4 regions of the Lysinibacillus sp. genome follow, and region 1 is predicted to be linked to each of the others. Evidence: riboswitches for the same ligand, from Rfam matches in the RefSeq annotation. Region 1 holds a riboswitch; each other region holds the start of a gene.
The links. A riboswitch is a leader RNA that binds a small molecule or an ion and turns the genes downstream of it on or off. The one in region 1 is predicted to bind cobalamin.

Region 1 (7,524 bases):
AGCAGCACTAGCTCAAGCTGTTGAAAAAGCTGGCTTAGTGGAGGCTGGCACAGAATTAACGATTCACCTGGAAACACCAAAGGATAAAGCAAATGGTGACTATGCAACTAACATTGCGATGCAATTAACGAAGCTTGCTAAAAAGCCACCACGTGCCATTGCAGAAGCTATTTTAGAAAACCTTGATACAGCTGGAACAGATATCGAAAAAATCGACATTGCTGGTCCTGGTTTCATGAATATTACCGTGCGTAAAGATTTCCTAACAGGGGTAGTTACACAGGTCCTTGAGCAAGGCGCTGACTATGGTCGTTCAAATGCTGGCGCAGGTGAAAAAATTCAAGTGGAGTTCGTTTCTGCGAACCCTACAGGGGATCTTCATTTAGGACATGCGCGTGGAGCATCTGTCGGAGATTCATTGTGTAATGTATTAGATATGGCTGGTTACAATGTCTCACGTGAGTACTATATTAATGATGCAGGAAATCAAATTAATAACCTTGCTTATTCATTAGAAGCACGCTATAAGCAAGCGTTAGGACTAGATGCTGAAATGCCAGAGGACGGCTACCATGGCCAAGATATTATTGATATCGCTGGCAAGCTTGTGAAAGAGCATGGGGATGCTATTCTTGCAAAATCAGATGAAGAGCGTTTTGCATTCTTCCGCCAGCACGGTTTGGCGTTGGAATTAGATAAATTAAAAACAGACTTAGCAAACTTCCGCGTGAACTTTGATGTTTGGTATTCAGAAACATCTCTATATGAAAACGGTAAAATTGAAGTAGCTTTAGATAAATTAAAAGCAAATGGCCATGTGTTTGAAGAGGATGGTGCCACTTGGTTCCGCTCTACAACATTTGGGGATGATAAAGACCGTGTGTTAATTAAAAATGATGGGTCTTTCACATATTTAACGCCAGATATTGCTTACCATGAGGATAAAATTGTTCGTGGCTTCGATAAGTTAATCAATATTTGGGGAGCTGACCACCACGGGTATATTCCACGTATGAAAGCAGCGATTCAAGCACTTGGCTATGATCGCGATACATTAGAAGTTGAAGTGATTCAAATGGTTCAGCTTTATAAAAACGGAGAAAAATTCAAGATGTCTAAACGTACAGGGAACGCAGTAACGATGCGTGAGCTTGTTGAAGAGGTAGGCCTTGACGCAGTTCGTTACTTCTTCGTGAAAACAGCTGGCGATTCTCATATGGACTTTGATCTTGATCTTGCTGTATCACAATCTAATGAAAACCCAGTGTACTATGCACAATATGCACATGCACGTATTTCGTCTATTTTACGTTCAGCAAATGAGCAAGGTTTTGCTGCCACAACAGAACATTTGAATCTGTTAACAGCAGAAAAAGAAATTGATTTACTGAAAAAAATCGGCGATTTCCCGAGAGTGGTTGCTGAAGCAGCGAAACACCGTACACCTCACCGTATCGCAAACTATATTCAAGAAACAGCAGCTGCATTCCATAGTTTCTATAATGCAGAAAAAGTATTAGATGCTTCAAACAAAGAATTAACAGAGGCTCGTTTAGCATTAATTACAGCTGTACGCACAACAATTGCCAACGCACTGCGTTTAATCGGCGTATCTGCACCAGAAAAAATGTAATCCTTTTTAAGCTCCTAACATGAAATGTGTTAGGGGCTTTTTTGATGGATAAAAAGCGAAAAGTGAGCGATAGATTTCTAAAAGTGACGGATAGAGCAATGAAAATGATGGATAAAGCTCCAAAAGTGGTGGATAGAGCACTGAAAATGCCTGATAAACCTACAACTGAATGAAGAGAACACTAGATTATCTGCTTCACTCTTAATTTTTCTGGAAATTTCGAAAATTTTGTTGAACTTTACGTTAACGTCAATGGTATACTGTTGCCAATTAGGAGAGGGGGGGATGGCTTTGATAACAATTCAGGAGGTAGCAAAGCAGTTTAATGTGTCAACACGTACTATTCGTTATTATGAGGAACTTGGTCTTCTTTGTCCCCATCGTTCATCTACCAATCAACGAACCTTTTCAAGGAAAGAATTGGCGAAGCTCAAGCTTATATTCAGAGGAAAGCGTTACGGCTTTTCGTTAGAAGAAATTAAGGAAATGGTTTTACTGTTTGATTTTGATCGTTCGGGTATTCAGCAATTGGAGCGAACAGTTGAATACGGAGAACAAAAAATTCAAGAGATAGATCACAAAATAGCCGAGCTTACACAAATGAAGCAGGAGTTACAACAAATGCATAGCATGTTTAATGAAAAATTAGCGACTTTAAAGGGAGAGATGCACGATGAATAGTTCCAATTTGTTAGCACGTAATGCCCGTAAGTATCCAAAAAAAGAAGCCGTTATTTGTCATGGCAGAAGAGTGAATTACCTTGATTTAGATGAGCAAGTGACGCGATTTAGTCATGCCTTGCTGGAGCAAGGAGTAAAGCAGGGTGATAAGATTTTAATCTTTATGCCGAACACTTTAGAGTTTGTTGTGAGTTATTTTGCCATTCAGCGTATCGGAGCTATTGTTGTTCCAGTTAATGCGAAATTTACATTGCAGGAGGTCGAATATGTGGCGCAGCATGCCGAAGCGAAAGCCATTGTCGTTCATGAGGCCATTTTTACTGCAGTCGAGCATCTAGCTATTGTCCCAATAAAAATTAAAACAGGCTCAGAAAAAGCAGGCTGGCTTCATTATGAAACGATGATACAAGATGCTAGTACACAACTGATAGATTGTCAGCTTCATGAAGATGACGCTTCGACTATTTTGTATACTTCAGGTACAACAGGTAAACCAAAGGGTGTGTTATTTAGCTATCGTAATATATTAACAGTGGCACAAATGATAGCGGTTGAAATGGAAGTTAAGCCTGAGAGTCGGATTTTGCTCATGATGCCATTAACACACTCGGCACCATTGCATTTATTTTTAATGGCAGGCGTATTAGTAGGTTCGACAAATGTGTTAACACCAACTTTTACTCCTGATCTATTTATTGATTCAATTGAACAGGAAAAAACAACGCATTTCTTTGGTGCACCTGTTGCTTATCTATTAACAGCGCAGATGCCAAGATTGAAATCAGCTGATTTGTCTTCAATGAAGTGGTGGGTCTATGGTGGTGCACCCTTATCCCAACAAGAGGTTCGTTTCATTCAACAAGCATTTCGAACAAGTAATTTAACTTGTGTGTATGGCTTAACGGAGGCGGGACCAAGTGGCTCATTATTGTTTGGGAAGGAACATGAAACAAAGGCAGGTAGTATTGGTCAGCGGGCCCCGCTTGGTACAGAATTAAAAATTGTCAATGATAATGGAGAAGATGTAAGTGTTGGTGAAGTAGGGGAAATTGTATTACTAGGTGAGGGGAATATGCTTGGCTACTACAAGGATGAGGTAGCGACTAATGCGGCCTTTATAAATGGTTGGTTGAAAACAGGGGACTTAGCTCGAATGGATGAGGACGGCTTTATTTGGATTGTTGATCGGAAAAAAGATGTGATTATTTCGGGTGGTGTCAATATTTATCCGAAAGAAATAGAAGATTGCCTATTAGGTTATGAGGGCATATTTGAAGTGGCAGTTATTGGTGTGCCACATCCACAATGGGGAGAAACGGTGAAGGCGGTTTATTCTGCTAATCAAGAAATTGATGAAAATGCTTTAAAAGAATATTTAGAGGACCATCTTGCGAAGTATAAAATTCCACGTATTTTTGAAAAAGTGAAAGCGCTACCACGAAATGCTTCAGGCAAAATTTTAAAACAATCCTTGAAGGGACAAGAGGTGAGATAGTATGAAAGTTTTACAACAGGAGAAAACGCGGCCGACGAATTTTTTTACAGATGATGAGACGCTCCAAAAAGTGATAGAAATGATGTTAGATCAAGAGTTTTTATCCTACGCAAAGCAAGAGCTAGCGGATTTCGGGGAGCTATGTGCAGGTGATATTGATGCAAGAGCGAAACATACAGATCGACAGGGGGAGCCTCGCCTTCAAAGGTATGATGCTTATGGTGAAGAGATATCAGAGGTTTGGGTCAATGATGGCTACAAAAAAACAATTGAGGAGACATATAATACAGGCATTGTTGGCTACGTGCACAAGGATATTCCGCAGCTAGGGCGCAAAGGAAATTATGTCTATAGCTTTGCGCAAGGCTATTTGCTGTCCCATGCAGAGCCAGGTTTTTATTGTCCTGTGACATTAACAATGGCTACTGCCTATCTATTAGATCATTATGCTGATGACGAGGTTAAACAGCGTTTCTTACCACATGTTTGTGCAACAGGTGATACAGAGTTATATGAAGGAGCAACATTTTTAACTGAACGTCAAGGGGGCTCAGATGTAGGGGCGAATGTTGTGGAAGCGAGAAGGGAAGGCAATGAATTTCGCCTCTATGGTGAAAAATACTTCGCTTCCAATGCCGGTATGTGTGGGGTAGCAATGGTGTTGGCACGTCTAGAAGGTGCACAAGCAGGCTCTAAAGGATTAACCTTATTTGCTGTTCCTTGGCGTAAAGAAGACGGAACGGCAAATCATCTACGTATTCGACGACTAAAAGATAAGTTGGGTGTTCGGGCAGTTCCATCTGGTGAGGTTGAATTTGATGGTGCACTTGCTTATGTTGTAGGTGAACAAAGTAAGGGGATTTATTATATGCTGGAGGCACTGAATCTCTCAAGAATTTGCAATGCCGTAGCATCGATTGGGATTATGCGTCGAGGTTTCTTAGAGGCGAAGCATTATGTGACAAATCGATATGCATTTGGCAAGCCTTTAACACAATACCCAATGATTCAAGATACATTAGGGAAATTTGCAGCTAAGCTACATGTAGAAGTAGCGACCGTTTTTGATCTTATTCAATTATACGATAAAGTAACGAATGGGCATGGAACACAACAAGATGTTATTATGAATCGTTTATATATTGCCATTATGAAAAAGGAAACGGCAGAGCAAGCGGTTCATTATGCTAGTGAAGCAATTGAATTACATGGTGGCAATGGTTATATTGAGGACTTTGTGACACCGCGCTTACTGAGAGATGCTCAAGTGTTGACGGTATGGGAGGGCACGGCTAATATTCTGGCGTTAGAGCTTATTCGGTTAGTGGATAAGTATCAGGCACATGAGCTATTTGTCAGTGAGATGGAAGAACGGTTAGAAAAATTAAAGGATAGCGCTTTGGTGCAAATTGTGAGAGAGCAATTGGTGAAACTAGCTGGGATCTTACAAATTTTTAGTGCTTTAGATGATGCCACGAAAACATTTGAAGCAAAAGATGTTGCAAAGAAAATGGCGCTGTTATATGAAAGTGTCGTAGCAGTTGAATGGGCGCAAAAATTTGGTGGAAAGTATGAAAAGCTTGCGGACGTTTATTTAGAACAGGCATGGTCATTGCGACAAATTGGAGCTCAGATGAAAACCGTACAATATTTTTCTGATATTGTATAGAAGCTAGAAGTCGTCTTGAATAGGGGCGACTTTTTTTCGTTTTCATGTATAATAAAATCAACTGAATAGTATAAAGGTTCTTTACTTAAGTAAAGTGAAAAGGGAAAACGGTGTAATTCCGATGCGGTCCCGCCACTGTAAATGTGAGTTTTTTCAAAAGATGCCACTGATGATATTCGGGAAGGCTTGAAAAGACGTAATAAGCATAAGCCAGGAGACCTGCCTTTATAGTATAGACATAACAGCCTACGAGGATAGGGTGGTGGATTTTGTATCAGTTCTTTGGTGCAATGTTAACCCCTCATCATTCGTAGATGAGGGGTCTTATTTGTGTAGGAGAATTTCTGCCCAAATAAAGCACAGATCAACGAAGGAGGATTCACATGAAGAAATTTTGGAAGATAGGATTATCAGCATTTTTAACACTAGGGTTGCTAGCTGCCTGTGGCCAAGAGGAGAAAAACGACAAGTCGTCTAATGAACCGCAAACACAGCAAGAGACATCACAGGTGGACGAAGCAACTTTCCCAATGACCATAACAGATGCCATTGGCAAGGATATAACACTAGAAGCTCCTCCAGAGAAAATTGTTTCACTTATTCCAAGTAATACTGAAATATTATTTAGCCTTGGTTTAAAAGATGAAATAGTAGGGGTTACAGACAACGATGATTATCCACCAGAGGTAGCTGAAAAGGAAAAGGTTGGCGGTATGGAATACAATATTGAAAAAATTATTGCCCTCAACCCAGATATCGTTTTTTCACATGAATCTAGCATGTCTCTTTCAGAAGCAGCGATTGAACAGCTTGAGTCAGCGGGTGTAAAAGTATTTGTCGTCAATAATGCACAAGATTTTAATGAGACATACACGACGATTGAGCAGCTTGGTCGAGCTACAGGGAAATTGCCAGAGGCTGAAGAAGTTATTGCCAACATGAAGGCAAAGGTAGAAGAAGTGCTGGCCAAAGTAAAAGATGTTGAACCAAAGAAAGTGCTAGTAGAAGCATCTGATGAGCCAGATATCTATACAGCTGGGAATGGTACGTTTATGAACGCGATGCTTGAAATGATCCATGCAGAAAATGTAGCGGCAGATGCTGATGATTGGTATAAAATTGATGCAGAACAAATTATCGCTAAAAATCCAGATGTCATCGTGGTGACTTATCACTATGTACCAGATATTTTAACTAAAATACCACAGCGTGCTGGCTTCGATACAATTAATGCTGTGAAAAATAAAGCAATTGTACAAGTAGATGAAAACACAACAAGTCGTCAAGGTCCTCGTTTAGGAGAAGGTCTTGAAGAATTAGCAAAAGCGATCTATCCAGAGGTATTTAAGTGAAAAAAATAGCAGTAGCCTATTTAGTAACAGGCACGCTTCTTCTTATTAGCATCTGGTGTGGCGTAGCAATAGGCTCAGTGCATATTCCATTTGAAGTATTGTGGAATCAGGCGGTTGATGAAACAGCCGCCAATATCTTTTGGAAAATCCGCTTGCCACGTGTATTGTTAGCGGGACTAGTAGGGGCTTCTCTAGCTATTGCAGGAGCTGCCTTTCAAGGTTTGCTAAAAAATCCATTAGCAGATCCATATACACTAGGTGTTTCATCTGGTGCTTCGGTTGGTGCTGTAATGACGATCTTTTTTAGCCTATCTATTCCTATTGTAGGTTTATATGCATTACCCATTTTTAGTATGATTGGCGCTATTATCACGATGGTAGTTGTGATGAGTTTTGCTAGAATGGTAGACCGTTCATTAAAAATGGAGACATTGATATTAACAGGTGTTATTTTTAGTTCATTTTTAGGTTCACTCATTTCTTTAATGATTGCTTTATCTGGTGAAGAGCTACGCCAAGTCGTTGGTTGGTTACTTGGATCTGTATCAATGCGTGGATGGCCATATGTCCAAATGATTATCCCGTTTGTTTTGATTGGCTCACTTATGCTATGGACACAAAGAAGAGAGCTAAATGTTTTATTATATGGTGAAGAGAGAGCGAAACATCTTGGGGTTAATGTAAAGCGGAGTAA
Region 2 (7,524 bases), on a different contig from region 1:
CATTAGTGCAGCGGATGCTACAACTGCGACAGATTTGTTAAACCAACTTTTCAATTGTTATCTCTCCTTGGGGTTGTAAATTTAGTCTCGACTATACATATACGAATAAAGATTAGTAAAGTTTCGTAATTGAGGAAAATTTTTCTCTAGCAATCAATTTGGTCAATTAATTTTTCTATATCTTTTTTAGAGCGAGGCATACGGATGCTTTCCTGCACTAATTTCTTTTTTTGGAATGCTAAGACCATTTCTAAAACCCATGGTCGTTCTAGATGAGCTTGTGTTAGCAAATCTTCATCATAAAACAAGGTGATAGGATCGCCATTATAAATAATTGATCCACCCTCCATAACAATAATTTGATCCGCCCATTCATAAGCAAGAGAGAGATCATGAGTAGCTAGTAAAATCGTTCTTTTACCGTCTGCTAATTTAGCTAAAGTTTGTAAAACTTTTGAAGAATAATAATTATCAAGACCAGCTGTTGGTTCATCTAACAGGAGGACAGAGGGCTCCATCGCTAACACACCTGCCATTGCCACACGTTTTTTTTGACCTACACTTAAAAAATGAATCGGTTTTTCGAGTAAATTTCCCACTTCTGTCTGTGCAACAGCCCATGCTATTTTTTCTTCAACTTTTGCAGTAGACCAACCAAGGTTCAGTGGTCCAAATGCGATATCTTGCTTGACAGTGCCTGAAAAAAGTTGATGATCCGCATCTTGAAAAACGATGCCGACTTGCTGGCGAAGTGCCTTTAATGCCTTTCGATTGTATTGAAGCTTATTTCCTTCAAATAATATCGTTCCAGCAGTTGGCTTCAAGATGCCGTTCAGATGCTGAAATAAAGTCGATTTTCCAGCACCATTATGACCTAGGATGGCGATTTTTTTTCCTTTAGGTATGTGTAAGGTAATGTCTGTCAGAGCCTTCGTTCCATCAGCATAGGCATAGGACAGCTGATTTAGTTCAAAATAACAGTTTTTCATGAGAAGTATCCTCCATATACGATGAGCACTAGAAAAATAACGGCCATGCCTAGCCAGTTTTTCTTGCTATAAGAGCTCGTCTCTTGCCAATAAACGCTTTCACCGCCCCGTGACTGCATGGCATTGTTGAGCTCTCGACTACGCTGAAACATTTCAACAAATAGTGCCGCAATAAGCATAGATATAGAGCGTAGCCACTGCATAGGTGAATGGTAGCCAAGCCTGGCCTGCTGGGCTAGATGAATTTTTTGCATGCTCCCTAAAAAAATAAAGATAAAATGATAGGTTAATTCTACTAGCTCGACTAGGAGTGAGGGAAGTCGCCATTGTCGTAGCACAAAACAAATTCCTTGTACGGATGTGGTCAAAATTAAAAAATATAAACAGCTAATACTGCCAAGAACGATAAAGAACAAGTGTTGCGCAGTTAGGACACTTGCTTTCCCGATGAATATTGTCCAAGCCATCCACGTGAAAGACCAAACATGCGCAGGTAAGACAGTGGTTGAAGGTGTAATAGCTAGTAAAATGGATACGAGACTCGTCAGCAAGAAAAAAGCTGGTAGTAATAGTAATTTAATATAGTATTTAAGCGGGATTTTCGCACCTATAATGATAAAAGCACTCATTACAAAAAATGTAATGAGTGAAAGACGTTCATCTTTCATGATAAGCGTTACTAGAAGTAGTCCAAGTGAAAAGATCATTTTTTCAAGTGGATGAACGAACGCTAGCTTATTGAGGTAGGCATATTTATCAATGAGCAACATGTTGGTTAACCTTCTTTATGTTTGCCGCGCATATAGCCAATGAAGTAGCCAATAAAACCAGCACCAATAGCGGCTTGTAGGACGAATAATAAGCTTTCGATTTCACCACTTGGCGGCTCCCATAAGCTGTCGAACCACGGTTCATATTCTGCATCGATTTCTCCAATAGCAGCTTCTGCTTCTCCATCAGCACCACCAAATTCTGCTCCTTTTTGGATGAACAGTGGGATGATGGCTAACAGCACTACAATCACTAATAGCAATACATTACGTTTCATTTTAATGTGCCTCCTTTGTAGAGAAAACACGTAAAGTTTTTAATTCGCTGACATTGTATTTTTTCAAGAAATTCATCACAATGACTGTTAAAATTCCTTCACTAACGGCTAACGGAATTTGAGTTAAGGCAAAAATTCCTGCGAACTTTGTAAAGGATGCCATAAAACCTCCAACCTCTGAAGGGAAGGCTAGTGCTAGTTGGACAGAAGTCACAATATATGTACCTAAGTCACCAAGCATAGCGGCAAAGAAAACGGCAAGTGAAAATGACAACCCTATTTGTTGAGCCCCTTTAAAAACAAAGTAAGCAATAAACGGACCGACAATAGCCATAGAAAAGGCATTGGCTCCTAAAGTAGTGATACCACCATGCGCTAATAGTAATGATTGGAATAATAACACAATCGTCCCAATGACACTCATTGCTAAAGGTCCAAATAAAACTGTTCCAAGTCCAACGCCAGTTGGGTGGGAGCAGCTCCCGGTAACAGAGGGGATCTTTAAGGCCGATAGCACAAAAGCAAAGGCTCCTGAAAGCCCTAAGAGCATTTTTGTTTCAGGGTTTTCTTCCATTGTTTTTCGAATGGAACGCAATCCTAGAATAATAAAGGGAGTCGTGATGACCCACCAAAAAATGGCCCATTCAATGGGTAAAAAGCCTTCCATGATATGCATAGCAAAGGCTCGGTTTGGCACGATTAACAAGGCCAATAAAAAATAACTAAGTTTCCACCATGAAAATGTCAAAAGCTTTCCTCCTAACGATTAGTTTTTTAAGAATGTAGCGTGCGTAAAATAAAAAAGCACTTCTCCGCTGCTGGAAAAGTGCATAGCTAAAAAAAGCAAATCATTCTCATCTGCTAAGCCGCACACCTATCCTCGTAGGTTGAAACGATCACCTTTTTTTCGGCAGGTCTCCTGGCTCTAGTTCAACACTTTATAGGTCTTCCCATCATTGGACAGTGACATTATCTATAAAGCTCCCTATTACAGTGGCGGGACCGCGCCGGATTCAAACCGGCTTCCCTTTTAAGTAAAATGGCAAGCATTTTACACCGAAAAAACATAAAGTTGTGAGATTTCACGACAAAGTGTAACATAAATTTCCATAATTGTGCTAGATTTTTTTATATAAAAATTTTTAATTGCATATCCATATAGAAAATTTAGATAGAAGTAAGGAGAACTTAGTTTTTTAAAGAATAAGATTCGAGCAAAATTGATAAATTTGTCATAAATTTTTAAAGAAATATTGAAATTTTAAAATAATAAGATATGATAGAGACAGTTTTCTAAACAATTGAAGAAGATAATAAATTTCATATAAAACGTCAATAAGTGCTCGAATAGCTCGAGATAATAGGGAAATTGGTGAAAATCCAATACAGCCCCCGCTACTGTAATAGCTGATGAATTCGCAGGTACCACTGGTGAAAACTTGGGAAGGTGCGATAGTAAAATGAAGCTTAAGTCAGGAAACCTGCTTATTTGATTGTGCATGCAAACTTTTCGGAGGGAGAAGTTGAAGCGAGAGCGAGTACCTGTATTTTATTCTATTCGTTTTTATTTGGCTTCTACAAAACCTTTACTCTTCGTTAAGAGTGAGGGTTTTTTCTTTTTCCAGAAAGCAAATGAGGGGAGACAGAAGATGACAACATGGAATTTAGAGGGGATGAAAACACATCTCTTTATTTGCAATGGCAGTAGCTGCATGAGAAAGGATGCTGAGGAAATTACCTTAGCCATTCGAGATGAAATACAGCGACAAGCACTCGATCAGGAAATACATACGACAAGAACGCGCTGTAATGGACGATGCAAGGATGCTTGTGTAGTCATCGCCTATCCACAAGGAAATTGGTATCGAGTGCCATCAACAGAGCATGCAAGAATACTCGTACAAGATTTACATCATGAAACATTATACAACGAACATGTCTTTACACTTCGGGAAGGTACATTACAGCGTACAGCACAAACGACAGCCATTAAAGGGATCGAAAAGGTGAAAGAGGGGTAACAGCATGGCGCAAAAAGGGAAAATTTTCGTAGTGGGCTTTGGACCTGGAGATTTTAAGCATATTACGACACGAGCAGTAGAAGCTTTACAACAAAGTGATATGATCATAGGCTATAAAACCTATGTAGAGCTTATTCAAGATTTAGTCAGTGCAAAGTCTATTGTCAGTACCGGAATGACAGAAGAGGTATCACGTGCTCAAGAGGCTGTTCGTCAAGCAGAAGCAGGCAGCATCGTCTCCGTAATTTCGAGTGGGGATGCGGGCGTATATGGTATGGCGGGATTAGTGTACGAAGTGTTAATCGAATTAGGCTGGACAGAAGCTACAGGCATTGAAGTAGAAATAGTTCCTGGTATTTCAGCAATCAATTCATGTGCTAGTTTACTAGGGGCTCCGATTATGCATGATGCTTGTACCATTAGTCTGAGTGATCACCTAACACCATGGAATTTAATTGCAAAGCGTGTCGAGGCTGCTGCAATGGCTGATTTTGTTATTGCTTTATACAATCCTAAAAGTGGTAGGAGAACAAGACAAATTGTAGAAGCACAACGAATTCTCTTAGAATATCGCTCGCCAGACACACCAGTAGGACTTGTAAAAAGTGCCTATAGAGAACGTCAGGAAGTGACGATGACAACATTAGCAGAAATGCTCGAACATGATATTGGTATGCTGACAACCGTGATTATCGGGAATTCATCGACATTTTTCTATGATAATAAAATGATTACGCCACGTGGCTACCAGCGTAAATATACACTTGGGGAAGAAAAACAGCCATTACGACCACATCAGCGTTTACGTGAAGAAAATGAGCCGTGGGCAATGAACCAAGAGACAGGGACTGCACGTGATGACTTTGCAGCAGACCCTAATGCTGGCCGATTTAATAAACCCAGTGTAGCGGCTACGCCTCGGCCGAAAAAAACAGCGCTTGAAATGGCAACAGCGGCACTCGCCATGGTGAAAGGAACAAGTGCAATTAAGGTCACGCCGCCGAAGCTTGTGCAGCAAAAAATAGAATCTATTTTTGAGCTAGCAGTAAGTCCAGGGGTAGCCAATAAGTTTTTCACACCACAGCAAATGATGACATTAGCAGAGGTGGTTGGAGAAGAGGGTACGATGGAATATACGCCAGACCATCAAATCCACTTAAAAATTCCGACGACAGAGCCTGAACGCATTACAGAGAAATTACAGGAAGTAGGCTTTTTATTAGCGCCTATTGGGGATGTCCTGTCATTGAAGGCTTGTGATTTTTGCTACGGTGAAAAGGCTGATTCCATTCCATATGCGGAAGAAATACAAGAAAAACTAGGCGGCATGTCCTTACCTAAAACATTAAATATTGGCTTCAATGGCTGTGGTATGGCCTGTTATCGAGCTGTATTTGATGATATTGGCATCGTCTATCGTAAAAGTAAATTTGATGTTTTTATTGGAGCAAAGCCAGTCGGTCGTACGGCTCATGCAGCGCAGCCAGTTGTAGAAGGGTTGGAGCCTGAACAGCTACTCCCACTTATTACAGACATTATTGAAGAATATAAAGCAAATGCTCATCCAAATGAACGCTTGTTTAAATACTTTAAACGTGTGAAAAAGATACTGCATTATACGTATCAAGATATGTCTTCCAAAATAAAAGTAGAGCCAGCTCCGTGCGGCGACTAGGTAAGGAGAAAAGAGATGAAAGCAATTTTATTTGTCGGCCATGGGAGCCGTTTAGCAGCAGGGAATGATGAGGTACGTACATTTATCGAGCAAATGAAGCCTCGTATTGATGAACAGTTTTTAGTGGAAACTTGTTTCCTTGAATTTGCTTCACCAAATATTGAAGAGGGTATTACAAACTGCGTGAAGAAGGGCGCGACAGAGGTTCATGTAATACCGATCATATTACTGCATGCTGGTCATTCGAAGCTACATATTCCAGCAGAGATCGAGCATGCGCGTGAGCATTACCCGAATATTACTTTCACGTACGGTCAAACAATTGGAATTCATGAAGAAATCTTTGCGATATTACAAGATCGTCTCGCTGAAATTGGTTTTAATGCGGAACAGGAAGAGCAAGATACAGCGATTTTATTAATTGCACGAGGTGGCAGTGATCCATCTGCAAATGGTGATTTTTATAAAATTACTCGTCTTTTATGGGAGGAGCTACCTGTTAAATACGTGGAAAGCGCTTTTATGGGTGTAACGGATCCTCGTGTCGAAGAAGGGATCGAGCGCTGTGTCAAGCTAGGTGCTAAAAAAATTGTTATGCTTCCTTATTTTTTATTCACAGGGATTTTAATGGAACGTATGAATGATATGTGTAAGAAATTTAATGAGCAATATCCAGCGTGTGATATTCAAATTGCTAACTATTTTGGCTACCACGAACGATTACAAAATGTTTTATTAGAGCGTATTGAGCAAGCAGTTAACGGTACATCAACAGGGATGCAAGATTTAGAAAATTATCGCGCCTATGCGGCGGTTCATGGACATGCCCATCATCACCATCATCACGATCACGATCATGGTCACGACCACCACCACCATCATGATCACGAACATCACGAGCATCATCATGAAGAGGAGCCGGTAAAATGATTTTCATGTTAGCAGGGACGAGTGATGCAAGGGATCTAGCTCTTGCCTTTCAAAGTGCAGGCCATGCTGTAACCGCCACAGTTGTAACAGAATCGGCAGCTTCAAGTCTTGCTGATGTTGGCTTGCCACATTTAATAGGTCGATTGACAGCGGAAGAAATGGCGTCCATTATTTTGGACCAGGGCTATCAATTGGTAGTAGATGCTTCCCACCCCTTTGCAGAGGAAGCCTCGAAAAATGCAATGGCTGCAGCTAAACAGGCGCAAGTACCTTATATCCGTTATGAACGTGCGCATGAGCATTATACGCATCCACTTATTACTGTGGTGAAGGATTATGAGGAGGCAGCCAAGCTAGCAGCAGAAAAACGCGGTGTCATCATGTTGACAACAGGCAGTAAAACACTTGCGACATTTACAAAGGTTTTACAAGGCTTAGAAAATACAAGAGTGATCGCTCGCATGCTACCTAGATTGGACAATATGGAAAAATGTGAGGCACTTGGTGTTGCACAACGTGATATTGTAGCCATTCAAGGTCCATTTTCAAAGGAATTAAATGAAGCCCTTTTTCGTCAATATGGGGTCACTTTGATGATTACCAAAGAAAGCGGTAAAGTCGGTTCGGTTGATGAAAAGCTAGAGGCAGCTCTTGCCTGTAATATTGAAACAATTTTGATAGCAAGACCCAATATTCAATATGGGCAACAATATTCAACATTTGAAGAAGTCTTACAGGCTGTTCAACATACAATTTAGGAGGCATTATCCATGGATTTTAAAACAGATTTCAAACCGTTAACAGTAGACCCAGATAAAATTTACGACTATAGTTTCTCGATTATTGCAGAGGAGATGGGTG
Region 3 (7,524 bases), on a different contig from region 1:
GCAAAACCTATGTAGGGACAACTGATACTGTCTTTGAAGGTGATCCTGTACATCCTATTGCAACCCAGCAAGATGTGGATTATTTAATTGATGCAGCTAAACGTGTTTTTCCAACAGCTACAATTACTAGAGAAACAATTGAATCCACTTGGGCAGGAGTACGGCCACTAATTTATGAAAAAGGAAAGGACCCTTCTGAAATTTCAAGAAAAGATGAAATTTGGACGGCACCAAGTGGTTTAATGACGATTGCAGGTGGAAAACTCACAGGTTATCGTCAAATGGCAGAGACAATTGTAGATAAAATTGTTAAGGTTCGTCGTTATAAGCATGCGAGTGAATGTTTAACTCGTGAGCTATCACTCTCGGGTGCAAAGGGAATCAACGCTATTAATTTCCCTGACTATATAGCCTATAAAGCACGAGAAGGTGTCCAATATGGCTTGAATTATGATGAAGCCAAACAGCTTGTACAAAAGTATGGTACGAATGTTGATGCGTTATTTGATCGTGTGAAATATTTACATGAACATGGCAGTACAATGCCTTTAGCCTTACATGCCATGCTATTGTATGGCATTGAAGCAGAAATGGTCTATACACCGAGCGACTTCTTTATTCGTCGTACTGGCTTGTTATACTTTGATATTGAAGCAGTGAAGCTCTATAAGCAACAAGTGGTTCAAGTAATGCAACAACACTTGAATTATACGGAAGAACAAAAAAATACTTATATAGCTGAATTAGATCAAGCTATCATGGATGCGACAAATTTTGTAAATGAAGGGGAGTAAGGGATGGAGCGTTATATTCAAATGTCGGATGATCAATTTGTCTTCACGCGAACATTGGAGCCATCAACGCCATGCATTGGTCATATACACATTTTGCATGGTATGGCAGAGCACAGTGGTCGTTATGTAACATTTGCCAAAACACTCAATGCATTTGGCTATGCTGTAACGATGCACGATCATCGTGGACATGGTGAAACGGCCGCTTATAATGGCACATTAGGCTTCTTTGCTGAAGAAAACGGCTTTGAACGGGTTGTAAAAGATGCCCATGAAGTGATAATGCAATTACATGCACCGTTTGCAGATGTCCCATTCATTCTATTTGGTCACAGTATGGGTTCATTCATTACACGGCGTTATATTCAACTATACGGAGAGCAAGTTGATAAAGTAATTCTTTGTGGTACCGGAAATGTTACAGCTTTGCATGCAGTGGGAAATATTGTCGCTAAAGCATTAGCGAAGGGACTTGGTAAAGAGTCGGAAAGTAATTTGTTAAATCAGCTGAGCTTTGGTAGCTTTAATAAACAGTTTCCGAATCCAAAAACTGCCTATGACTGGCTATGCTCAGTACAGCAAGAAGTCCAAAAGTATATTGATGATCCCTATTGTGGCTTTATTCCGACCAATCAATTTTTCGTTGATTTAACGACGGGCTTAACAACACTAAATCGTAAAAAAGAATTAGCGAAGGTAAGACAAGATCTTCCTATCCTCTTGATTAGTGGTAGTAAGGATCCCGTAGGTGAACAGGGGCTAGGGGTTTACGCAGTTGCTGAACAATTAACTGCGGTAGGTGTAAAAGATGTAACGGTTTATTTATTTGAGGATAAGCGGCATGAAATTTTAAATGAAGACAATCAAGAAGAAGTCTTTCAAGTTATATTACGGTGGTTAAAAAAATATGATACAAACTAGATTACAGCAGGCAGAGGTCGTAGCTATTGTGGGACCAACTGCTTCTGGGAAAACAGCTTTAAGTATTGAACTTGCAAAAAAATATAATGGTGAAATCATAAATGGTGACTCCATGCAAGTTTATAAAGGACTGGATATAGGGACTGCTAAAATTACGGAAGAAGAGATGGAGGGTATCCCACATCACCTACTAAGCTTTTTAGAGCCGACAGAATCTTTTTCAGTGGCAGATTATCAAAAACTAGTGCGAGCCAAAATTGCAGAAATCCAATCTCGACATAAGTTACCCATTATAGTAGGTGGCTCGGGCTTATATGTACAAGCTGTCTTATATGATTTTCAATTTACTGATGAAAAAGTCGATGAGGCTGCACGTAAAGCCTATTATGATGAATTAGCAAAGCTTGGCCCAGAGGCAATGCACGATAAGTTAAAACAACTAGACCCTCAAACGGCTGAAACGATTCATCCAAACAATACTCGACGTGTGATTAGGGCATTGGAAATGTTAGAATTAAGCGGTGTATCCAAAGCTGCAGAAGCACAAAATCGAGGTGAAGTGCCTCTATACAAGCATGTCATTTTAGGGCTAGGTCAAAATATGTCACGTGAAGTGCTGTATGACCGCATTAACCATCGTGTTGATTTGATGATGGAAAAAGGTCTTTTAGAAGAGGTTAAAGGATTATGGCAGCAAAATATTCGAGGTGTTCAGTCCATACAAGCGATTGGTTATAAGGAACTATATGATTATTTGGATGGAAAATGTTCCCTTGAGGAAGCGATAGACAGTTTAAAACAAAATTCTCGCCGCTATGCAAAAAGACAGCTTACCTATTTCCGCAATAAAATGGATGTCTATTTTATGACGACAGATGAGCAATTATAAAAGTTGACATATTTTCTTGCTAATTAAAGAAATATTTCTAAAAATTACTAATTGATAAATTGGTAGAACGTGCTACTATAGGAATGAAGAGGTAGAAAGTTAGTAGGGAGGCTATTTGATGAAATCAATCAACTTGCAAGATACGTTTTTGAACCAACTACGTAAAAACAGTGTTTTTGTAACTGTATTTCTGTTAAATGGATTTCAGTTAAAAGGGACTGTGAAATCATATGATAATTTTACAGTTTTATTATTAGATGCTGAAAATAAACAGCACCTAATCTACAAGCACGCCATTTCTACATTCGTTCCAGCTAAACAAATAGATTTTTTAGAGACAGAAGCATAAAAAGATAGTATTAAACAGTTAGTGTTCTCCACACTGGCTGTTTTTTTTTCTTCAGGCTATAATGATAGAGGAAATTGATATTTGGAGGACGAGTTTTATGAAATCGATGGAAACAACGCAATTATTAGATCTATTGGATGCCAATGAAGACCTATATATTATTGACGTTCGAGAAGACGAAGAAGTAGCGCATGGCATGATTCCTGGCGCTCAGCATATTGCCCTTGGGACAATCCCAGAGCGTTTAGATGAATTAGATGTAGAAAAGCCGTATATTGTTGTATGTAAGGCTGGTGCTCGTTCTGCGAATGCTTGCGCCTATTTAGAAGCTCAAGGATTTGATGTAACAAATCTTGAAGGCGGCATGCTTGCATATGATGGAGAATTAGAATTTAAATAATGTGATACGTAAAAAGAAAGAGTGCCTACTCTTTCTTTTTTTAGGTCTATTCTTTTAATGAATTCATAATGTAACCAAAGTTTTCTGCAAAATTGTTATAAAGATTCACATTTTTTTGTCCTTTAATCTTTGCAGCATAACTGGCAAAGTTCAAACCAGCCCCGTAAACTTGTAGTGCACCATTCGCAAGATCCCCCTTTTGGAGAAGCTCAATACCATCCTTTAAAAAATTGTCACTTTCATCAAAGTGACACTCCGTAATGTATTTATGTCCGCTATGAAATAATTTTAAATTTTTTATAATTGTATGTGCTGTTTCTTCGCTAATAGATGCGTCGATGTCCATTAATAACTGATTAATTGGTTTTACGAGCTGGGCATACAGGCTATCATGAGTTTCACATGTTTCAGCAATGGCGTTTCTTAATTCTTTTGCATTCATCGTATCTTCTCCTTTTTCATCATTCAGTAATTTACCACATTTTTTCAAAGACAAACTCTCCTGAATTTTCAGAAATATGTTATGATAACATGTAATGAAGGAGGGATTTTGTATGTTTCGATCAATAGCACCCCCAACAATGTCTTTACAGTAGAATCTACTGTTTAGGCATCCGATAACTGATTGCTCATTCTTATTAGATTCTACTGTATAGGCTCAAACTATATGCGTAGAAAGTAGGAATTTTTAATGAGCGGAAAATTAGCATTTGTATTATCTATGGTTATTTTTGGTGCTGTCGGTGTTTTTGCAAGGTATATTCCTTTAGCTTCTAGTGAGATTGCCTTTTGGATGAGTGGCATTGGTGCTTGTTTTTTACTAGTAATTTTTATTTATAAAAAGGAAAGCTTTGCAAGAAGCGCTATTGTCCTGAATAAATGGCCGTTATTAATTTCAAGTGTTGCTTTATGTGGAAATTGGATATTTTTATTTCAGGCGTATAAGGAAACGACCATTGCTAATGCTGCCCTAAGTTATTATTTTGCACCCGTATTGGTCATCTGTTTATCGCCTATTATTTTAAAAGAAAAGCTAGTTGCAAGAAAAATAGTTTATGTTGTTGTAGCACTTATCGGTCTTTTTTTGATAGTGCAAAGTCAGAACGCAGAAAATAGTGGACACTTAATTGGTATTGTCTATGGTCTGATTGCGGCATGCTTTTACACCCTACTAACATTTACAAATAAAAATATTCGCGGGTTAAAGGAACCACATAATACGATTATCCAACTCTGTTTAGCTGCATTTTTCCTCAGCCTCTATATTGTAGGAACGACGGGTTTTCAGGTGATGCAAATAAATTTTGCTTCTATTCTATTACTCATCGTATTGGGCATTGTCCATGCAGGTATAGGGTTTTATTTATTCTTTTTAGGCATGTCACAGCTAAAAGGTCAAAGTATAGCTATTCTTAGCTATATTGATCCACTGACATCATTAGTGATCTCCACGATGATTATTGGAGAAAAAATGACGCTGCTACAACTAATAGGAGCCATTCTCCTATTAGGCTCCACATTACAAAGTGAAATCGAAAAAGTGTAAAAGGGTTTGACAGGAAGAATAAGCTGTCGTAGATTTAAAGTAATTTAATAAAAGCATTAGGTGCCCAAAGGGGAGAATAGGGAATAAAGTGAAAATCTTTAGCGGACCCGCCACTGTATAAGGGAGTTCTATAGTAAATACCACTAGCGCGTTGCTGGGAAGGTGCTGTGGAATGTTGAACTTGAGCCAGGAGACCTGCCTATTTGCTTTAAAAGGTATGGATGATGGAAAAGTCTGTAGTTTATTTGTTGTGACGATAAACTACAGGCTTTTTCTTTTTGTCTTAAAAGGAAAGGAGAAATTATCATGCAATTACTACAAAACACGTTACAAAACATCCAAGGTGCTGACATGAAAACGAGGGAGCAAGCAAGAAAGCGTATAGATGCTCTCTGTAAGCCCCCTGGTAGTTTAGGAAAACTAGAGTCCATTGCTGTGCAGCTTTCTGGGATAACTGGACAATTATATCCGCTCGTTGATAAAAAGGTCATTATTATCTGTGCTGCTGATCACGGTGTTTGTGAAGAAGGTGTAACCACGAATCCACAAGATGTTACGGTCTTTCAAACATTAAATTTCCCTCAAGGTGGTACAGGCGTTTGCGCGATTGCAAACATTACCAATGCCAAGGTGGTCACAGTAGATGTAGGGGTGAAAGAAGAGATTCCACACGGTGCAGGTGTCATCATCAATAAAATTAAGTACGGTACAGACAATATGGCAAAAGGACCTGCCATGTCTAAAGAGGAAGCCATTCAAGCAATTGAAGTAGGAATTCATGTGGCGACAGAGGAAATAGCAAAAGGGGCTAATGTACTTGGCACAGGTGAAATGGGCATTGGTAATACAACACCTAGTGCTGCTATTTTAGCTGTATTGACTGGATGTGATCCAATTGAAGTAACAGGGTTTGGGGCAGGTGTAGGCAATGGAGGCATTGCTCATAAAGCAGCGGTTATTAAAAAAGCTATTGAGGTCAATCAACCAGACCCTCAAGACGGTATAGATGTATTAGCTAAAGTCGGTGGCTTAGAGATAGGGGCCATGGCTGGTATCATACTTGGGGCAGCTGTCCATCGTAAGCCGGTTGTGATTGATGGTTTTATTTCAACTATTGCCGCACTTATCGCATATAAGCTTGAACCGAAAGTAAAAGATTATATTATCCCTTCCCATGCTTCAGAGGAACCGGGTGCTAAAATTGCCGCAGCATTACTCGGCATTGAACCAATGCTACATATGAACATGCGCTTAGGAGAAGGCTCTGGTGCCGCCTTAGCTTTTCCCATTTTAGATGCAGCCTGCTCCATGATGAACAATATGGTGACGTTAGAGGAAGCGATGCAACTATTAGCTAAATAAAAAAGGAATAAGCCCGTATAGTTCCAATACTATTTGGGCTTATTCCCCATTCATTATGCTCGATTTAGCTTACGTAAAGGCAAACGCCATTTCATCATATAGGAAAGAATGCGTAACACTGTGATGATGGCGAATAAAATATAAAGGAAGATGTCTCCTGTAAACACTTCAAATCCAATAATTAGCCCTGCAAGTGCAGCCCAAACACCATACACCTCATCTCGTAGAACTAATGGTTTACGTCTAGCCAATAAATCACGCACAATGCCGCCACCCGAACCAGTTAAGACAGCAGCTACTATCACAGCACTAATAGGCATATCTAATTTCACGGCATACAACGCACCTTGAATTGCAAATGCTGATAAGCCAATCGCATCTGTGAAGTTACCCCAACGATGCCAATGCTGAATCAAATGATGAGGGAAAATAAAAAATATAGTAATCGCTGCTAACGCAATTTGAAACATCATATCCTGCCCCCATAAGGTCGTGACAGGTAGTCCAATAAGTAAATTTCGAATAGCCCCTCCACCAAAAGCAGTTACAATTCCGAGTATATAGACACCGAATAAATCGTATTCTTCTTCCATGGCAATAATTGCCCCAGAAATAGCAAAGGCAATTGTTCCGATAATACTAAAAACCTCCCAAGCCATTCCTTTCACCCCTTCTATTAATAAATAAACTTCTTTTTATGTTAAAAGACTTTTCTTGAAACAAAATCTATGGATTTATGAGCCAAATTCAGTCATTAAACACGCTTCTTGAAACAAGTCCGCACATTAGCTTAGCGTAAAATGCGCTTAGAAACAATAGGCAAGTTTTGCAGGTACACATACAAATTGTTAAGATGATAATGAAATAAAGAAAAAGATCTGTCATGAGCGTTGATATACCAGTAGTTGATTAGCAAATTCTAGAGAGAGTTAGTTCAATTTAGATCATAAAAATCTTACTGATTGAAATGCGGGACAACGGTGAAATGGAGAAGAAAAGAATGACGTTTACATCTAACTTATCAGTACAAACGCTATCATTAGCAGCACAAATAGAGGAGCGAGTTCGACCTTATCATGCAAAGGTCGAAGAAATGGCATTTTATAATCAACAGAAGGTGCTAGCAGCTTTCAGAAAGCATCAAGTAAGTGATTATCATTTACATCCATCAAACGGCTATGGCTATGATGATGAGGGACGCGATAATCTAGAGCGTGTTTATGCGGAAGTATTCGGTGCAGAGGCTGCCATTGTACGACCACA
Region 4 (7,524 bases), on a different contig from region 1:
ATACTATTCCATTCAGTAGAGAGATGTTTCTTTACTGAATGAATACATAACTGTATTGGGGGTTTAAAAATGGAATTTTCCAAGCTGATTGATAAGCGTCGCTCTGCTAATAATTTTCTCAAGGACGTCAAAATGACTGTGGAAGACATACGTCCTATTTTGGAGGATGTTAAGCTCGCTCCATCAGCATTTAACTTACAACATGCTAATTATATAGTGGTGTTGGATGAAGATATGAAAGAAAAGGTTCGAGAAGCAGCCTATGGACAATATAAAGTACATTCAGCTTCAGCGGTAATACTTGTATTAGGTGATAAAGAGGCGTATAAAAATACTGCTGAATTAAGTCAAGGTATGGTTGATTTAGGTATTATTACAGCTTGTGAATTAGATGAGCTAGTAGCTGAAAATACAAACTTTTATGAAGAACGTGGGGATGCATTTATGAAAGATGAAGCAATTCGTAATGCATCTTTGTCTGCCATGTTATTTATGCTAGCTGCAAAAAATCGCGGCTGGGACACTTGTCCAATGATTGGTTTTGATGATCAAAAAATGCGTGAACTATTTAATGTACCAGAAACACATGAAATAGCTCTAATGATCACAATTGGGAAAGAAAAAGAAAGTAGTCGTCGTCTTCGTGGTTATCGAAAGCCAGTTGAAGAATTTGCCACTTACTATTAAAGTGGTATAAAATACAATAGCTATACAAATACTAAGTTTAATGTACATTTAGGAGGAAACATCATGAAAGTAGTAGCCATCGTTGGTAGTATTCGTAAAGAATCTTATAACATGCAATTAGCTCACTTTATTCAAAAGCGTTATACAGAAAAATTAGAGCTTGAAGTTTTAAGCTTAAAGGATTTACCAATGTACAATCAAGATATCGAAAATGAAGCACCACAAGAAGTTCTTGATTTTAAAGCAAAAGTAAAAGCAGCAGATGCTGTGCTATGGGTTACACCAGAATATAATGGTACAGTTCCAGGTGTGATGGTTAATGCCATTGACTGGTTGTCTCGTGTAGATAAAGTAATGATTGGTAAGCCATCTATCATTATGGGCGCATCTATGGGGAACTTAGGTACTGTAAAAGCTCAATTACATTTACGTGATATTTTATTCTCTCCTGGTATTAACTCACCATTACTAAGTGGCAATGATGTTTATATTGGTGCTGTTCACACTAAATTCGATGCAGAAGGCAATTTAACAGATGAAGGCACTGTGAAATTCCTTGACGTTGTCATTGATAACTTCTTAAACTGGGCAAAAAAATACATTTAAATTATTCTGACCCATAGGTATTCAATATACTTATGGGCTTTTTTTACTTCTGCATGGATTTTTCACATTTACACGTTATACTTTTAAGAAAAAGAAAAATGGTGGTTATAGATGAGAAAGTTATCACTGAAGTTAGGTATCATTTTTTTCATCACATTATTTTGTATCGAAACATTTATGATGTTTTTTTTACATGCCTCCTTGACTAATTCTCGTGTTGAAGAGGAATTAGCAAGCTTACAAGCAAGGGGAAACTCCCATCGTACAATATTAGAACAGAACTTTAATAACGAAACCTTGGCCCATATAGTACTTATGGAATCGGATGAAAGTACGGATGTAGTGGTTACTAATCATCAGGGAGAAATACTAGCTTCATCGCAACCCCATCCAGAAATTAGAGATATGTTCAGTAAGATAGACGGGGAAATACCTTATAAGGGAAGAGTATTGCAAGCTAACTGGCAAGAGGCTAAGGCTATTGCCACTATCAGTCCTATTAAAGAACAGCAAACAACGATTGGCTACGTTTTTATGTTTCAACATACAGATTCCATCCACGCCTTAATGAAACGTTTAAATAAGCATTTTCTTATAGTTGGCATTGTTTCTGGTCTTGTCACTATAGCGGTGATTATCGTGCTATCTAAAAAGCTTGCAAAACCATTAATCCAGATGAAAGAGGCTACATTGAACATGAGTAAAGGTGATTTTACAGTCGACCTTTCTACGAATTCAAAAGACGAACTTGGTGATTTAGCGAATGCCATCCAACTGTTGTCTAATGACTTAAATCATTTAAGGCAAGAGCGTAAGGAGTTTTTGTCAAGCATTGCACATGAGCTCCGCACCCCACTAACATTTATTAAAGGCTATACCGACATTCTTGCCAAACGGGATTTGATAGAGCAAGATCGTCAAAAGTATTTAGCCATTATAATAGAAGAAACCAATAGACTTTCTCGACTCATCAAGGATTTATTTGATTTAGCGAAAATGGATGAAAACTCATTTGTAATTGAAAAACAATGTATCCAGCTACATTCATTTATTACAAGCATGGAAGAAAAATTACATCCTGCTTTTCAAGAGAAAGGTATATATTTCGATGTACATTGTGAAAAAGGCTTACTTCTATGGGCAGATGAAGCAAGACTAGAGCAAATCCTCCTTAATCTATTAAATAACGCGTTAATCTACTGTGCACCTGGAGAAACCACCTCAGTCACTGTTAAAAAAAACAAAGATGTGATAAGCATCATTGTGAAAGATACAGGAAAAGGGATTCCAGCGGAGGATGTACCTTATATTTTCGAACGGTTTTATCGAGTGGAAAAATCCCGTAGTCGTGCTCTAGGTGGCTCTGGTCTAGGACTTGCTATTGTTAAGGAATTGGTAGAGGCACATGGGGGGAAAGTGAAGGTTAGCAGTGAAATCAATAAAGGGACTACTTTTGAATTATTGTTTAAGGGAGTAGAAGCGAATGAAGACTATTTTATGCATAGACGATGAGCCAAGAATGTTAGATTTATTGACCCTTTACTTAGAGCCTACTTTTCATTGTAGAGCCATGTCGTCCGTTCTAGAAGGACTCGATTATTTAGAAGAAGAGCATGTGGATTTAGTTCTGTTGGATATTATGATGCCGGAGATGGATGGGTGGCAAGCTTGCCAGGAAATTAGGAAGTTTTGGGATGTGCTTATTATTATGCTTACGGCAAAAGGAGAGCATGCTGATATTGTAAAAGGCTTAAACATGGGTGCTGATGATTATATTTTAAAGCCTTTTGATGAGGAAGAGTTATTAGCACGTATACATGCGGTATTAAGAAGGGCGAAAATAGATGAAAAAGTTATATGCTTTGAGGGGCTACGATTAGATAAGGAAGCGTTTGAACTTTATTTTCATCAAAAGGCAATCTCATTAACACCAAAGGAATTTTCCATGCTAGCCTTATTTTTAAATCATCAAAATAAAGTATTTTCCAGAGAACATCTTATCAACACAGTTTGGGGATATAATGTAATGATTGAAGATCGTACGATTGATTCACATGTGCGTAATTTACGAGAAAAATTAAGAAAAAGCGGCTTCCCTGCGGATGATTATTTACAAACAGTATGGGGTATCGGTTATAAATGGCATAAGTCCGCAGCACTTGAACATAAAAACTAGAAAACAACCTCTACCATACCTACTGGGAGAGGTTGTTTAAATTATTTTGAAGTTAACTCTTCTTCTGTTACCCATTTATGATTTTTTACTGCCTCACCATTTAAAGTGGAAGTGTAATCCACCATATAAACAGTTGTTTGTACAGCCTCTTCAATATGGACAAGCGCATTTTCCATACCTTTCATATGCGCTGCATCCGTTTTTACTTCTGTACCAGGAGCCAGAGGTGCTTCTTCGGGATCAATTAATTCTTCGTGAATGACCCACTTATGATTTTTAACAGGCTCTTCACCTGTAGTTGGTTCATAGGAAATAACATAAGCAGTCGTATCATAGGCCCCGACTATTTCTGCTTCTGCACCTTTCATACCGTCCATATGCCCGTTCGTAATAATAGCTGTACTTCCTACAGGAAACTTCGGATTTTCAGCAATTTTTAATGTAGCTGGTACTTCGCCTGAACTTGAATGGTTCATTGTCGAATGATCCATTTCTTCAGTCGTATGATTAGATGTAGACGCAGGCTTCGTTTGATCCTCCGTACAAGCAGATAAAGTAAGTAAAGCTAATACTGATAGTAGTGCCATTGACCATTTTTGTTTGAATATCATGTCATATCCTCCTCACTATTTGCTAATACTGTAGCAAATAAATGTGCAGAAATAATGGACATGATCTACTACCAAAAATCAAATCACATCTTTCATCTAACAAGAAAGATGTGAGGAATTATTTATTGAATGGGCATGATTTTCAATGTTTTTTGTAATCGATAGGCGAAGATGCCAGCGAAAATCGCTAAGATAAAATCTTTTGGTAGTGGGGGGATCATCCAGAGCCAAGCTAGTTTATATGAAAAGACCTCTGGTGCACTTGCCCATAGTTTGTAGGCAAAATACATCCAATTTGTCCCTAGGAAATAATTAAGCGCAGTTGCGATTAACGCTGCCGCAATATAGCTTTTCTTTGTTGCACTTCGTTCTACAATTAGTCCTGCAACAAATGCTGCTCCAATAAATGTAATAATAAACCCAAAGGTAGGGCTTAAAATTTGTCCAACTCCCCCACCAAAACGAGCAAAAACAGGCGCTCCTGCTAATCCTATGCACATATAAACTGTACAGGCGAGCGCACCCTTTCTGCTACCAAGAACCAGTCCTGCTAAAATAGCAAAAAACGTTTGTAGTGTAATCGGTACACCACCCACCATCATAAATGGGGCAAAGGAGGTAATATTAGCCCCTATCATCATAAGTGTTGAGAATAACCCAATATAGGTAATGTCAATAGTTCTTAATTTATGATGACTCTGTTGTGTAGCAGTAGCCATAAATTTCACCTCGTTATAAACCTTCTTACTGCTAGTGTAAAAAACGAATATAATTGTGTCAACCTTATTATAGTTTTAAGTTAACTCAATTATAGTGTAGACTAACTAGTTATAAAAATGTATGATAGAATCGTCACAATTTTATAACTTTAAGTACTATTGGTGTGATATTTTTTGAATGTCACTTAAAAGGGAAGTCGGTGGAAGTCCGACGCTGTCCCGCAACTGTAACGAGGAGTCTTATAATATTTTTTGCCACTGTGTTAGTATGGGAAGGCCATTATAGGATGCTGATTCGAAGCCAGGAGACCTGCCATTAGTAATACCTGTAATGCCCACGAGGATGCAAGCAATTACGGACAATAGCTGGATATTTTCTGACTTTGTTTAATCTAGGGTATTTCTATGCGTATTTTCGTATGGAATACCTTTTTTTTATTGCTTCATCCATCAATACTTAGTAGGAGCTTTAAACGGATGAATAAAAAATTTATGTTTTTTTCCTTAATACTTTTCTTCGTATTAATCGTTTCTATGACAATAGCCGTTATGGTTGGGTCTGTATCAGTTACACCCTTCTATGTATGGAAAGTTATTCTTTCTAAAATCCCCATTATACAAAATGGCATAGAGCAAGACTGGAGTCGCTCACAGGAAATCATTATTTGGCAAATAAGAGCACCACGTGTTTTACTCGCAGCTATTGTTGGAGCTGGTCTAGCTATTGCTGGGGCAGCAATTCAGGCACTTGTGAGAAATTCCATTGCTGACCCTTATATATTAGGGATTTCGTCAGGTGCAGCTGTTGGAGCGACCTCAGTAATTATTTTAGGTGCCTTTTCATTTTTAGGAATCTATGCTCTTTCTGTATCTGCATTTTTAGGGTCATTACTTGCCATTGCGCTCGTATTTTTCTTATCACGAGTTGGTGGTCGTGTCTCAATTTTTCGCTTGTTATTGGCTGGGATGGCTGTGTCCTTTATTTTAACGGCCGTTTCCAATTTCATTTTGATGATGTCGAAACAAGAAGGGGCTTTAAAGGCTGTTATGTTTTGGATGCTAGGGAGTCTAGCTGGAGCCAAGTGGAATAATATTGTAATCCCGGCTTTCATATTCTTCCTCGTATTTGGGCTACTATGGCTACACTATCGAAATTTAAATTTATTATTACTAGGGGAAGAGGCAGCTGTAACATTAGGGGTTAATTTACAGCAATTTCGTATTCAGCTCATTTTACTTGTTTCGTTGTTAACTGGTGTACTTGTCGCAGTCAGTGGCTCTATTGGATTTGTGGGATTAATCATTCCACATATCGTTCGGTTAATTGTGGGGTCAAACTATAAATATGTGATACCTATTAGTGCTTTAATTGGAGGAATCTTTTTAGTGTGGGCAGATGCTTTTGCCCGAATAATCATCGCACCTCAAGAAATGCCAATTGGTATTATAACGGCCTTTTGTGGAGGACCATTTTTTATTTGGCTACTCCGTCGTAACAATTATTCTTTCGGTGAAGGGGACTAACTTATATGACATTAGAAGCGAAGCAGCTATCATTCTCCATTTACGATGAGCGTATACTACATGAAGTAAGTATTCAAATAAAAGAAAAACAACTTGTTGGACTCATTGGCCCTAATGGTAGCGGCAAATCCACATTGCTAAAAAATATGTATCGTCTGCTAAAACCGGAAAGTGGTACGGTATTATTAAACGAACAAGATATTTTAAAGCAATCAAGTAAATCGATTGCTAAAAATTTAGCCGTTGTTAGTCAAGAAACACCTGTTTTATTTGACTTCACCGTACATGATTTAGTCAGTATGGGAAGAACGCCACATAAAAAACTATTGGAGCTTGATCAAGAACAAGATTTCCGAATTGTGGCAGATGCTCTTCTACAAACTGGTATTTCACATTTGGAGAAACGAAGCTTTAGCTCTCTTTCCGGTGGAGAGAAAAAGCGCGTAATGGTTGCACGTGCTCTGGCACAACAAGCTAAGGTATTGATATTAGATGAGCCGACGAATCATTTAGATATACAGCATCAACTCCAGCTTATGGACTTAATTCAAACTCTACATTTAACTGTAGTCGCGGCTTTACATGACTTAAATATCGCAGCAATGTACTGTGATCAAATTTACGTTTTACAGAATGGACGAATAGTTTGTCATGGGACGCCAGAAGAAGTACTTACTCCAACGTTGTTACGGGAAGTATTTCATGTTTTTGCTGATATTCAAATACATCCACTAACTGGTAAACCTTATCTTACATATGTTCCAGACCAATTTGCCAAAAAGGTTAACCAATCATAAGAAAGTTAAAAGTCTATACCTCTACCATCCTTTACAAGGAGTGAATGTATGAAAATAGCCTTTACGAAAATGCATGGTATTGGCAACAGCTATATTTATCTTGATCTTTTCAGGTATGATTATAATGACAATATCTTTTGTGAATTAGCTAAAAAGATAGCAAATGTCCATACAGGCATTGGCTCGGATGGATTAATTATTATTCAACCTTCTAAAATTGCTGACTGTGGTATGCGCATTTTTAATAAGGATGGTACAGAGGGATCTAACTGTGGAAACGGACTTCGCTGTGTTGCAAAATATATTTTTGAACGCCAAATTGTGCGACAAAAGTTTTTTACAATTGAAACAAAAGCAGGCATTATGTACGTAGAGGTAGTGGTTCAGGATAATACAGTCATAGA

Region 2: another riboswitch for cobalamin. It lies ahead of RT445_RS19015 (energy-coupling factor ABC transporter permease); the one in region 1 lies ahead of RT445_RS19515 (ABC transporter substrate-binding protein).
Region 3: another riboswitch for cobalamin. It lies ahead of cobT (nicotinate-nucleotide--dimethylbenzimidazole phosphoribosyltransferase); the one in region 1 lies ahead of RT445_RS19515 (ABC transporter substrate-binding protein).
Region 4: another riboswitch for cobalamin. It lies ahead of RT445_RS04710 (FecCD family ABC transporter permease); the one in region 1 lies ahead of RT445_RS19515 (ABC transporter substrate-binding protein).

What each region holds. Positions count from the first base shown of each region.
Region 1 is NZ_DAMDAY010000121.1:683-8,206, reverse strand. It holds gene argS (arginine--tRNA ligase) at 1-1,633, shown strand, start outside; gene RT445_RS19535 (hypothetical protein) at 1,678-1,806, shown strand; gene RT445_RS19530 (MerR family transcriptional regulator) at 1,925-2,314, shown strand; gene RT445_RS19525 (class I adenylate-forming enzyme family protein) at 2,307-3,809, shown strand; gene RT445_RS19520 (acyl-CoA dehydrogenase family protein) at 3,811-5,478, shown strand; cobalamin riboswitch at 5,536-5,719, shown strand; gene RT445_RS19515 (ABC transporter substrate-binding protein) at 5,862-6,830, shown strand; gene RT445_RS19510 (FecCD family ABC transporter permease) at 6,827-7,524, shown strand, end outside.
Region 2 is NZ_DAMDAY010000114.1:461-7,984, reverse strand. It holds gene RT445_RS19035 (S8 family peptidase) at 1-54, opposite strand, end outside; gene RT445_RS19030 (energy-coupling factor ABC transporter ATP-binding protein) at 147-989, opposite strand; gene cbiQ (cobalt ECF transporter T component CbiQ) at 986-1,759, opposite strand; gene RT445_RS19020 (energy-coupling factor ABC transporter substrate-binding protein) at 1,765-2,037, opposite strand; gene RT445_RS19015 (energy-coupling factor ABC transporter permease) at 2,039-2,785, opposite strand; cobalamin riboswitch at 2,930-3,113, opposite strand; cobalamin riboswitch at 3,358-3,540, shown strand; gene RT445_RS19010 ((2Fe-2S) ferredoxin domain-containing protein) at 3,687-4,058, shown strand; gene cobJ (precorrin-3B C(17)-methyltransferase) at 4,063-5,733, shown strand; gene RT445_RS19000 (sirohydrochlorin chelatase) at 5,749-6,663, shown strand; gene cobK (precorrin-6A reductase) at 6,660-7,421, shown strand; partial or broken gene RT445_RS18990 (precorrin-8X methylmutase) at 7,434-7,524, shown strand, end outside.
Region 3 is NZ_DAMDAY010000062.1:126-7,649, reverse strand. It holds gene RT445_RS13705 (glycerol-3-phosphate dehydrogenase/oxidase) at 1-794, shown strand, start outside; gene RT445_RS13700 (alpha/beta fold hydrolase) at 798-1,715, shown strand; gene miaA (tRNA (adenosine(37)-N6)-dimethylallyltransferase MiaA) at 1,702-2,604, shown strand; gene hfq (RNA chaperone Hfq) at 2,723-2,953, shown strand; gene RT445_RS13685 (rhodanese-like domain-containing protein) at 3,051-3,353, shown strand; gene RT445_RS13680 (hypothetical protein) at 3,400-3,795, opposite strand; gene RT445_RS13675 (DMT family transporter) at 4,045-4,899, shown strand; cobalamin riboswitch at 4,941-5,116, shown strand; gene cobT (nicotinate-nucleotide--dimethylbenzimidazole phosphoribosyltransferase) at 5,206-6,261, shown strand; gene RT445_RS13665 (trimeric intracellular cation channel family protein) at 6,315-6,920, opposite strand; partial or broken gene RT445_RS13660 (methionine gamma-lyase family protein) at 7,262-7,524, shown strand, end outside.
Region 4 is NZ_DAMDAY010000011.1:31,988-39,511, reverse strand. It holds gene RT445_RS04745 (ring-cleaving dioxygenase) at 1-1, shown strand, start outside; gene RT445_RS04740 (nitroreductase family protein) at 70-687, shown strand; gene RT445_RS04735 (NADPH-dependent FMN reductase) at 751-1,293, shown strand; gene RT445_RS04730 (HAMP domain-containing sensor histidine kinase) at 1,405-2,805, shown strand; gene RT445_RS04725 (response regulator transcription factor) at 2,777-3,469, shown strand; gene RT445_RS04720 (YdhK family protein) at 3,511-4,080, opposite strand; gene RT445_RS04715 (biotin transporter BioY) at 4,203-4,799, opposite strand; cobalamin riboswitch at 4,943-5,131, shown strand; gene RT445_RS04710 (FecCD family ABC transporter permease) at 5,277-6,323, shown strand; gene RT445_RS04705 (heme ABC transporter ATP-binding protein) at 6,329-7,120, shown strand; gene dapF (diaminopimelate epimerase) at 7,169-7,524, shown strand, end outside.